DNA from 4 places in the Gordonia sp. NPDC003585 genome. Region 3 is predicted to be linked to each of the others. Evidence: predicted binding sites of a transcription regulator. Region 3 holds the regulator's gene; each other region holds the start of a gene.
What was found. The regulator LexA, encoded in region 3, represses DNA repair genes until DNA is damaged. The targets are predictions, from matches to a motif close to CGAACANNTGTTCG.
Positions count from the first base shown of each region.

Region 1: the regulator LexA is predicted to act here: its motif matches at 1,225-1,238, upstream of ABZW74_RS17435 (DUF222 domain-containing protein).
Region 2: the regulator LexA is predicted to act here: its motif matches at 1,089-1,102, upstream of ABZW74_RS21840 (DUF222 domain-containing protein).
Region 4: the regulator LexA is predicted to act here: its motif matches at 1,350-1,363, upstream of ABZW74_RS18580 (alpha-ketoglutarate-dependent dioxygenase AlkB).

Region 1 is NZ_JBEXMX010000066.1:17,769-19,944, forward strand. It holds gene ABZW74_RS17435 (DUF222 domain-containing protein) at 1-1,210, opposite strand, end outside; gene ABZW74_RS17440 (GNAT family N-acetyltransferase) at 1,330-1,899, opposite strand; gene ABZW74_RS17445 (hypothetical protein) at 1,969-2,160, opposite strand.
Region 2 is NZ_JBEXMX010000107.1:3,348-5,523, forward strand. It holds gene ABZW74_RS21835 (hypothetical protein) at 1-1,015, shown strand, start outside; gene ABZW74_RS21840 (DUF222 domain-containing protein) at 1,157-2,176, shown strand, end outside.
Region 3 is NZ_JBEXMX010000147.1:72-2,247, forward strand. It holds partial or broken gene ABZW74_RS23735 (hypothetical protein) at 1-356, shown strand, start outside; gene lexA (transcriptional repressor LexA) at 463-1,170, shown strand; gene ABZW74_RS23745 (putative PEP-binding protein) at 1,742-2,176, opposite strand, start outside.
Region 4 is NZ_JBEXMX010000074.1:13,989-16,164, forward strand. It holds gene ABZW74_RS18575 (GMC family oxidoreductase) at 1-1,273, shown strand, start outside; gene ABZW74_RS18580 (alpha-ketoglutarate-dependent dioxygenase AlkB) at 1,385-2,014, shown strand; gene ABZW74_RS18585 (hypothetical protein) at 2,084-2,176, shown strand, end outside.

The sequences.
Region 1 (2,176 bases), on a different contig from region 3:
TGGTGCGTCGGTTGTAGGCCGGTAGTGGTCTCCTTTCCGGATCGACACTGGCCGGCGGGACCAGCCAGGGGTGGCGGTCATGTCCAAGCACCACATCCCACCCGTTGTGGTGCACATCGGTGTGGCAGGACGGGCAGAGTAGGCACCCGTTGTCCAGGACGGTTTTGCCGCCGTCGGCGTGGTGTTTGATGTGGTGTGCGTGGGCCCAGGACGCCGGCGCTCCGCATTTGATGCAGCACCCTCCGTCACGCACGATCAACGCTCGACGCAGGTGTGGTGGGAACAGGCGTAGGTTGTCGGTCATCGCGACCGGCACCCCGTCCTTGTCGACGGTGATCCCGGTGACCGTCGCATCACAGGTCAACAACCGGGCGGTGTCCAGGGTGACGGGTCCGGTGAACGCCATCGACGCCAGATCCGGATTGTCCGCCGGCAACGTGAGCAGCACTTGATGTTTCGGCATGCCCACCAACCCGTCATCCCCGTGGGCGGCGGCATCAAGGATGCGTTCCAACGCTTCGGAGCGGCGACGCCCGGGCGAGCGGGCATCCGGAGAGCCGTCGGGTTCGGGACGGGGTGCGGCCAGGGCGTCGATCATGGTGTGCAGTTTCTCCCCGATCACCGCATCCACATCCCCACGCACCACGACCCGACCGTCACCGTCGGTGGCAACATCAAAGGTGTTGATGTCGCGGTCATCGCGAGCGGGTACCGCGGCGGGAGCATCGTCGGCGACCTGGTTACCCAGGGTGCGGGCACGGCGGTCGATGTCGGCGGGGGTGGCGCCGGAGAAGGCTTGGGCCAGAAGATCGGTCACACAGGTTTGACGCTGCGACTCCGACAGCGGTTCCCTCGCCCGCACACCGATATGGGACAGTCCGCGGGCGATCGCATCCGCGTGCTCGCCGGAGACAGACCCGTCAGCGGTGTGACCGGCCAACCGCGGCGTACCGGCCAAAGCAACACCGATACGCAGCAACCGAGTGGCGACCGCGGGCGCGGCGCCCATGACGATCAACAGTTCGCGGGTGGTGCGACCCTGCTTCTTCGCGAGCCCCAGGCGTTCGACAGCACCAACCAACACCGCGGCGTGGTGGTCGACCAGGTTTCGTAGCCGCAGCAGCGCCGACAGGGCGTCGTGCACCTCACGGCCGGTGTCGGGTGGTGCGAACTCGGCGAGTTGGTCGCAAAGGTGTTCGATGTGGGGCATGCGTCCAGAATACTCGAACACGTATGCGAGTCAAGAACTATTTTCGCAGCTCAGGGACCATAAATCTCTTCAGTGAACTGCAGTGAACCGTGGTGAACAGGAGCCACTCCAGTCACAAATCAGACATCGACATCCTGCACCATCACATGGTCGTGTTCGATTGAGCCGTTGAGGTCGAAGGTCTTGGTGCCGACCCGGCGGAAGCCCATCTTCGTGTAGAACCGCTGAGCCCGGAAGTTCTCCTCGTTGACGCCGAGCCAGATCTGCACACTGCCGTGCGCACGTGCCGACTCGATCGCGGCCGTCATCAACGCTCGAGACGCCGACTGGGCCCGGCCGCGCGCGTGATGGTCGGGCAGCACGTACATCTTCGAGACCTCGGAGACCGGTCGGGTGGCGATCACCTCGCGCACTTGCGGGTTCTGCGGTTCGGTGTGGAACACGAGGGAGTATCCGAGAATTGGTCCGCCCGGTTCCTGCCGTGCGACCAGCACGTCACAGTCGGGGTCGTCGATGTACCCGCGAAAGTCGTTCGGTCGCAGGTTGGTTGCCAGGAAGCCCGCAATGTCCTCCGGTGTGGAGTGCGGCGGGCACGCCAGCGGGAAAGTCACTTGTGCCACCGCGGACACGTCGTCGGCGAGACTGCGGTCGGTAACCGCCTCGACACTCAGGTGTGCTGTGGATTCCACGATCCGAAAGTATCCCAGAGAGGAGTGTCGCAGAGGGGTGCGGCCGCGTCGGCGGCTACTTGCCCGCCCTCACACCAGTGCGAGGCGGCGCGATTCGACGCGCGCAACGGCGGCGCGCAGACGATCTTCACGGTCGACGATGTCGTCGACGTGACGCGTGATCGGCAGCAGTTCGGTGACGACGTCGGTGCCGCTGACGGCGAATCCGTTGGTCTTCACCCATTCGAGAGTGAACTGGAGGGCATCGCGATCAGCGGTCATGACAGATCCTGGGGGT
Region 2 (2,176 bases), on a different contig from region 3:
CAATGACTGGCTGCCGATGGACGCCGATGCAAACGGCGTCGGATTCGATCTCACCGTCGGACAAGCACGCAAGATCACCGACAACGTGCAGGTCATCGTCCGCACCGCACGCGGTGTGCGCTTCTTTGATCTCGGCACACCCATCATCCAGAACAAGCCCGACGGTGAGGGCCTCGATGTTCAGGTCAACTGGTTCGACGACTGCCTCCGACTCTCCGGCGTGTGGCTCAAACTTGTTCTGGGCGAGCCAATCACCATCGACGACTTCAAGCCGCCACCGTTCGAGGACCCCAACTGGATCGTGTGGTTTCACGCGCCCCTCGGCCTCAACATTCACCTGCTGACGATCGTTGACCTCGATCCTGACGAGGTGGTGATCGTCAACGGGTTGAACCTGCGCATTCAGGTCGGCCCCGACAGCAGCGGTGTCGCACACGTTCCCGCTGTGGCGGCCTTGGCCGACGGGATGCACGATGTCGTCGCACAACTTCGATCACGACAGAGTTTCAGCGGTGCGATCCGCGTCCAGACCGCGGAATTCACGTGGTTGGCCGAAGTTGGTCCTGCCGAGGCAGCGGCAATTCGCGACGAACGGGGTGTGGCCTACGTCGGGCGAATCATCGACGGCGAGTTGATCTCCGAGGCCTACCGTCCCGACGCGGACGAGATGTTCGAGCAGATCGGGGCAGGCGACGTGGACCTCAATCCGCAACCGCTGCCACCCCATGACCCCGGGGCCATGGAACTCGCGGAGGCGGCCGGATTCGGCGACGCTCTTTATGCGCACTTCCTGCCGGGACTCGAGGCGCGCGATCGCGTCGCACTGGTCACGATGAGTGAAAGCGACACACGGATCGTCTCCGACGGGCCCGATGGGCCACGCGAATCCGGACGATACGAGGGCCCACCCGCGGGTATGCAGGTCGACGGCGGGTATGCGATTGCGAGGAGTGGCGATGCGATCCAGCTCTATGCCGTCGAACGGCCGTACGTCGTAACGCTCAAACCGAGATAGCGGGATTTGTGCACCTCGCAGCGTTTCCGGCGAGCGGAAAAAGTCTCTTCCACAAGTTCGGCCAAATGCCTTGCGAACATCTGTGCGAACGTGTACCTTCGAACTTGCATTCGATAGGCGGGGATCGGGGGTGAGTATCGGATGACCAAAACTTTCGGCGGCACGTCACGCGCAGCGGAGTTGGTGGCGCAGGTCCATGCCCTGCTCGACGAGCTGGTCGAGGCCGATCTGACCGCCTGCACCGACGACGAACTGGTCGAGGTTGCCGCCGCCCACGAACAGGCGCTGGCCCGCATGACTTATGCCGGGGACCGGCAGCTGGTCGAGGTGTCGGATCGAGATCTGCCCCACCGCATGGGATATCGCAGTCCTACCAACTTCTTCAACGCCCGCCTGCGGGTGTCCGACCCGGGCCGACGCCGCGCCCAGATGGCCGTCACTGCCACCTTTCGTCAGCCGACCGGCGAGGATCGCGAACCCCGCTTCCCCGTGGTGGCCGAAGCGTTCGCCGAGGGCAGCATCGGGCACGGACATATCCGCGCGGTGCTCGACACGCTTGATCAGATCCCGCACGCCACCCCGCACGATGTGCAGGTTGCTGCTGAGCGGCAGATGGTTGACATCGCCAAAGAACACACCCCCAACGACATCGCCACCGCCGGACAACGCCTCCTCGGTCACCTCGACCCCGACGGCACCCTGTCCGACGATGCCGACCGCGCGCGGCGCCGCAATCTGTGGATGAACAAGCAACGCGCTGATGGCACGTCGAAGCTCACCGGCACGCTGGATCCTGTTCTGGCGAACCGGTTTGCGACGATGTTGGAGGCGTGGGCGCAGCCCGGGATGAACAACCCACAAGACCCCGAGTCTCCGTCGGGGTCCTACGAAGACGCGAATCCCAACGTGGTGGCCGCGGCCGCTCTGCGGGACGGGCGGTCGGTGGCCCAGTGCAACCACGACGCGCTCAACGCCCTGTTGAAAGCGGTGCTGGAAGACGGTCTGCTCGGCAAGACCCATCGCGGGTTGCCGATCCAGCTGATCGTCAAAGCCAACTTGGAGGATTTGGTCCGGGGGTCCGGGGTGGCGACCACCGCCACCGGTGGGGTCATCCCTATCTCTGAACTGATCGGCATGGCCGGACAGGTGCAGCCGTGGCTG
Region 3 (2,176 bases):
GCATCGGCGCGTCGGCGCGACCTGCCGGGCTGGTCTGCCCGATCGGCCGGCCGGTCGGCCGCGTGATGCCGCGCGGCGCGGGCTGCGTCCGCAGCGGCGTGCCGGCCGCCTTACGAGTGGTGACAATGGTCGAGTCCACGCTGGTGCGGGCGCGGCCCGAACGGGTGAGTGTCGCGCTGGTCATGCTGGCCTCCGGGGGTGCTCGTGGCGGTTGTGCCGGGTACTCGGGCAGTTCGGCGAACGCGCTGTCGAGGACGTTCGACGGCCTCGATCACGTGTTCGATGAACTGATGTTCGAGTTGTACCACGCCCGACCGACAAAGTCGCGCCACACCTCGAACAAATGTTTGAAGTGATCGTCGCGCTCCGCTAGGCTCGGGCCCACGGACATGTCAACACCCGCCGCCGACAACCAGCCGATTCGCTCTCAAGCGAGGCGGCGACAGAGAGGAATCCGAGCAGATGAGCGACTCACGGCCCAAGCGCACCGGAACTCGGAGCGATGATCGCGACCAGGACGCTCCCATCGATCCTGCCGCCGCCGAGGCGTCGCTGACCGCGCGTCAGCGCGGCGTGCTGGACGTGATCCGGCAATCGGTGCGCGAACGTGGCTATCCCCCGAGCATCCGCGAGATCGGCGACGCGGTCGGACTCACCTCGACATCGTCGGTCGCCCACCAGCTGCGCACGCTGGAGCGCAAGGGACTGCTCAAGCGCGACCACAACCGTCCACGCGCGGTCAACGTGCAGGACGCAGATCCGGCCGCGACCAACGCGGGAGGCGATCCGCTGCCGACGCCGACCTTCGTGCCGGTGCTGGGCAGGATCGCCGCCGGTGGACCGATCCTCGCCGAGGAAGCGGTCGAAGACGTGTTCCCACTCCCCCGCGAACTGGTCGGGGACGGCTCACTGTTCCTGCTGCGGGTGGTCGGCGAATCGATGATCGACGCCGCGATCTGCGACGGCGACTGGGTGGTCGTCCGCCAGCAGAGCGTGGCCGAGAACGGCGACATCGTCGCCGCGATGATCGACGGCGAGGCCACCGTGAAGACCTTCAAGCGCAAGAACGGACACGTCTGGCTCATGCCGCACAACGAGCTGTTCGAGCCGATCCCCGGCGACGACGCCGCCATCCTCGGCAAGGTTGTGACGGTGATGCGCCGGATCTGAGGGCAAGTACACCCCGTCGGATATCTGTACCTTTCAACCCGACCGTGGACCTGGCCAGAAACCTCAGCTGTGGCCAGAAACCGCTGGGGCGCCTCGGGTTTCTGGCCAGACACGCGGTTTCTGCACTCACGCAGCGCCGACGATGCGCCGGGGACACCATCTCGCCCCCGCACAGACAACCCATCCCGAGTGCTCGCATCTGCGCGCGTCTCCCATCCGCGCGCAATGCATTACGAGCAGATGGGAGGAATGCGAGCACCTGTTCCGTCGAGCCCGCTAACGTCGATCGGCGCGTTCCGCGGAACGCGCCGCACGGACGCGGCACCCGCAGAAAGCAGGGGAAGAAACTTCCTCCCCTACCCTCAGAGTCCTCCCCTACAAATTTCTCGGGGACGACTGTGAACCCCGGGGAAGAAACTCTTCCCCTAGATTTTGCGGCACCACACTGACGCATTTGCCCGGGTCAGCGACCTGGGCGCCGCCATCGACAGCGGAAGCACAATCCGTTGAAGTTGTGCCCGGAATCCGGGCACAACTTCATACGGAACCACGGACAGCCGAAGTCTTCGTCTCAGACGGCAGGAGAGAGCGGGGTGGCTGCGGCGTCGAGCACCGACGTCGCGGCCTGACGCGCACCGGCCGGATCCGCGGTTGCCAGTGCTGCAGTGGCGGCTTCGCGGCACGCGTCGAGGGTGACCTCGGCGAGCCGCGCGCCGACGCCGGCCGCGGCGACCGGTGCACTCGAGAGCGAGGTCACCCCGAGCCCGGTCAGCACGCATGCGAGGTTGGGGTCGGCGGCGGCCTCCCCGCACACCCCCACCGGCTTGCCCAACGTCTGACCTGCCGACGCGACCTCGGCGATGAGCTTGAGCACCGCCGGTTGCCACGGGTCGGTCAACGACGCGAGGTCCGCGGACATCCGGTCGGCGGCCATCGTGTACTGCGTCAGATCGTTGGTGCCGATCGATACGAAGTCCACCTCCGCGAGGATGAGCGGCGCCAGAAT
Region 4 (2,176 bases), on a different contig from region 3:
GATGCGCCGCGTCGCCGACGAGATGGGCGCGGGCGACACCTTTGTGCCGACGCCGGTGGGCGTGTTCTTCGGGACACCCGGCCAATCGGTCGCCGACCCGTTCTTCGGTGGCGCGGGCCCCGACCGCACCGGCTGCACCGAATGCGGCGCCTGCATGACCGGCTGCCGGGTCGGCGCCAAGAACACGCTGGTGAAGAACTATCTGCACCTCGCGGAGGCCGCGGGCGCCGAGATCATCGACATGACAACGGTTCACGCCATCACCCCCGAGGGCAGCGGCGGATACGTACTCGACGCCCATCGCAGCGGCCGACGCCGAACCCGCCACACTTTCACCGCCGACCACGTGGTTCTCGCGGCCGGTACGTACGGGACCAACAAGTTGCTGCTCGACATGCAGCGCGGGGGACGGCTACCCAGGCTGTCGTCGCGGCTCGGCCGAGTGGTCCGGACGAATTCCGAGGCCGTCCTCGCCGCCAGTGCGCGCAGCGTCGGCGACGTCGACTACAGCCACGGCGTCGCGATCACGTCGTCGTTCCACCCGAACGACCACACGCATATCGAGCCAGTGCGATATGGCAAGGGCAGCAACCTCATCGGGCTCTTGCAAGCGGTTCTGGTGGACGGCGGTGGACGCATCCCGCGCCTCCTCAAGGCGATCATCGTCATGCTCATGCATCCGTTGACCACCGCCCGCAGCCTGTCGGTGCGCCGGTGGTCCGAACGCACGATCATCGCGCTGGTGATGCAGACGGTCGACAACTCGATCGAATTGACCTCGCGCCGAGGCAGATTCGGGCCGATCCTGCGCAGCCGGCCGGGCGCCGGAGATCCGCCACCGCGCTGGATACCGGAGGGACACACGGCCGTCCGGGCGGTGGCCCGCGAGATCGACGGCGATCCCGGCGGCTCCGTCGTCGACCTGCTGAACATCCCGATGACCGCCCACTTCCTCGGCGGATGCTCGATCGGCACCAGCGCCGACGATGGTGTGGTCGACGCCTACCATCGCGTGTTCGGGCATCCGGGACTGCACGTCGTCGACGGTTCGACGGTGTCGGCGAACCTGGGCGTCAACCCGTCGCTCACCATCACCGCCCAGGCCGAACGCGCCCTCGCGATGTGGCCCAATGCCGGCGAACTGGATCGGCGTCCACCCCTCGGCAGCGTCTACTCGCCGATCGAGCCGACGCAGCCGCTGCACCCGACGGTTCCGACCCACGCGCCCGGGGCGCTGCGGCTGCCAATCACGCCCGTACGTCAGCGAGCGTGACCCGATTTCCACCGACGCGCGCTGTCCACCACTGGTTGATCTCGACAGGTCCCCTCCTCTCCCTGACGTGCGTTATCGCACAATTGTTCGAGCGTGCGGTAAGCTCGCGCCATGACCGCCGGCATGCAGACGTCGCTGTTCGACGCCGATGAGTCGGCGCCGACCCTGAGAGAACTGCACGGCGCCACACGCCGACGACACCTGTCCGACGGCGCCTGGGTGGACTTACGGCCGGGCTGGGTGGGGTCGTCGGTGCCGCTGTTCGACGCCCTGCACGAGTACGTGCCGTGGCGGGCCGAACGTCGCCGCATGTACGACCGCGTCGTCGACGTGCCGAGGCTCGTCGCGACCTTCCAGGCCGATCAACCCCTGCCCGAGCCGCTGCTCAGCGAGGCCCGGCAGGCGCTCAGCGCCCACTACCGCGACGAGTTACCCGAGGGATTCGCCACCGCCGGGCTGTGTCTCTACCGGGACGGGTCCGACTCGGTGGCCTGGCACGGCGATCGGTTCGGCCGTGGCGCGACGCACGACACCATGGTCGCGATCCTGTCACTCGGTGCGCCGCGAGTCCTCGCGCTGCGGCCACGGACGGGCGGTGCGTCGCTGCGATTCACGTTGTCGTCGGGCGATCTGCTGGTGATGGGCGGCAGCTGCCAGCGGACCTGGGAACATGCAGTTCCCAAGGCTCGCGGAGCCGGCCCGCGGATCAGTGTTCAGTTCCGTCCGCCCGGTGTGTGGTGAACCGAACTGCGGCCGACGTCGACGCGCATGCTTTAATCGAATCGTTATAAACCGACCTGAGAGAGTTCGATGAAGCGCACGTACCTGACTTCGATCACCGCCGCCATGCTTGCCGCATCCGCCATCACCGTCGCCGCCGGATCATCGTCGGCCGACCCGTTC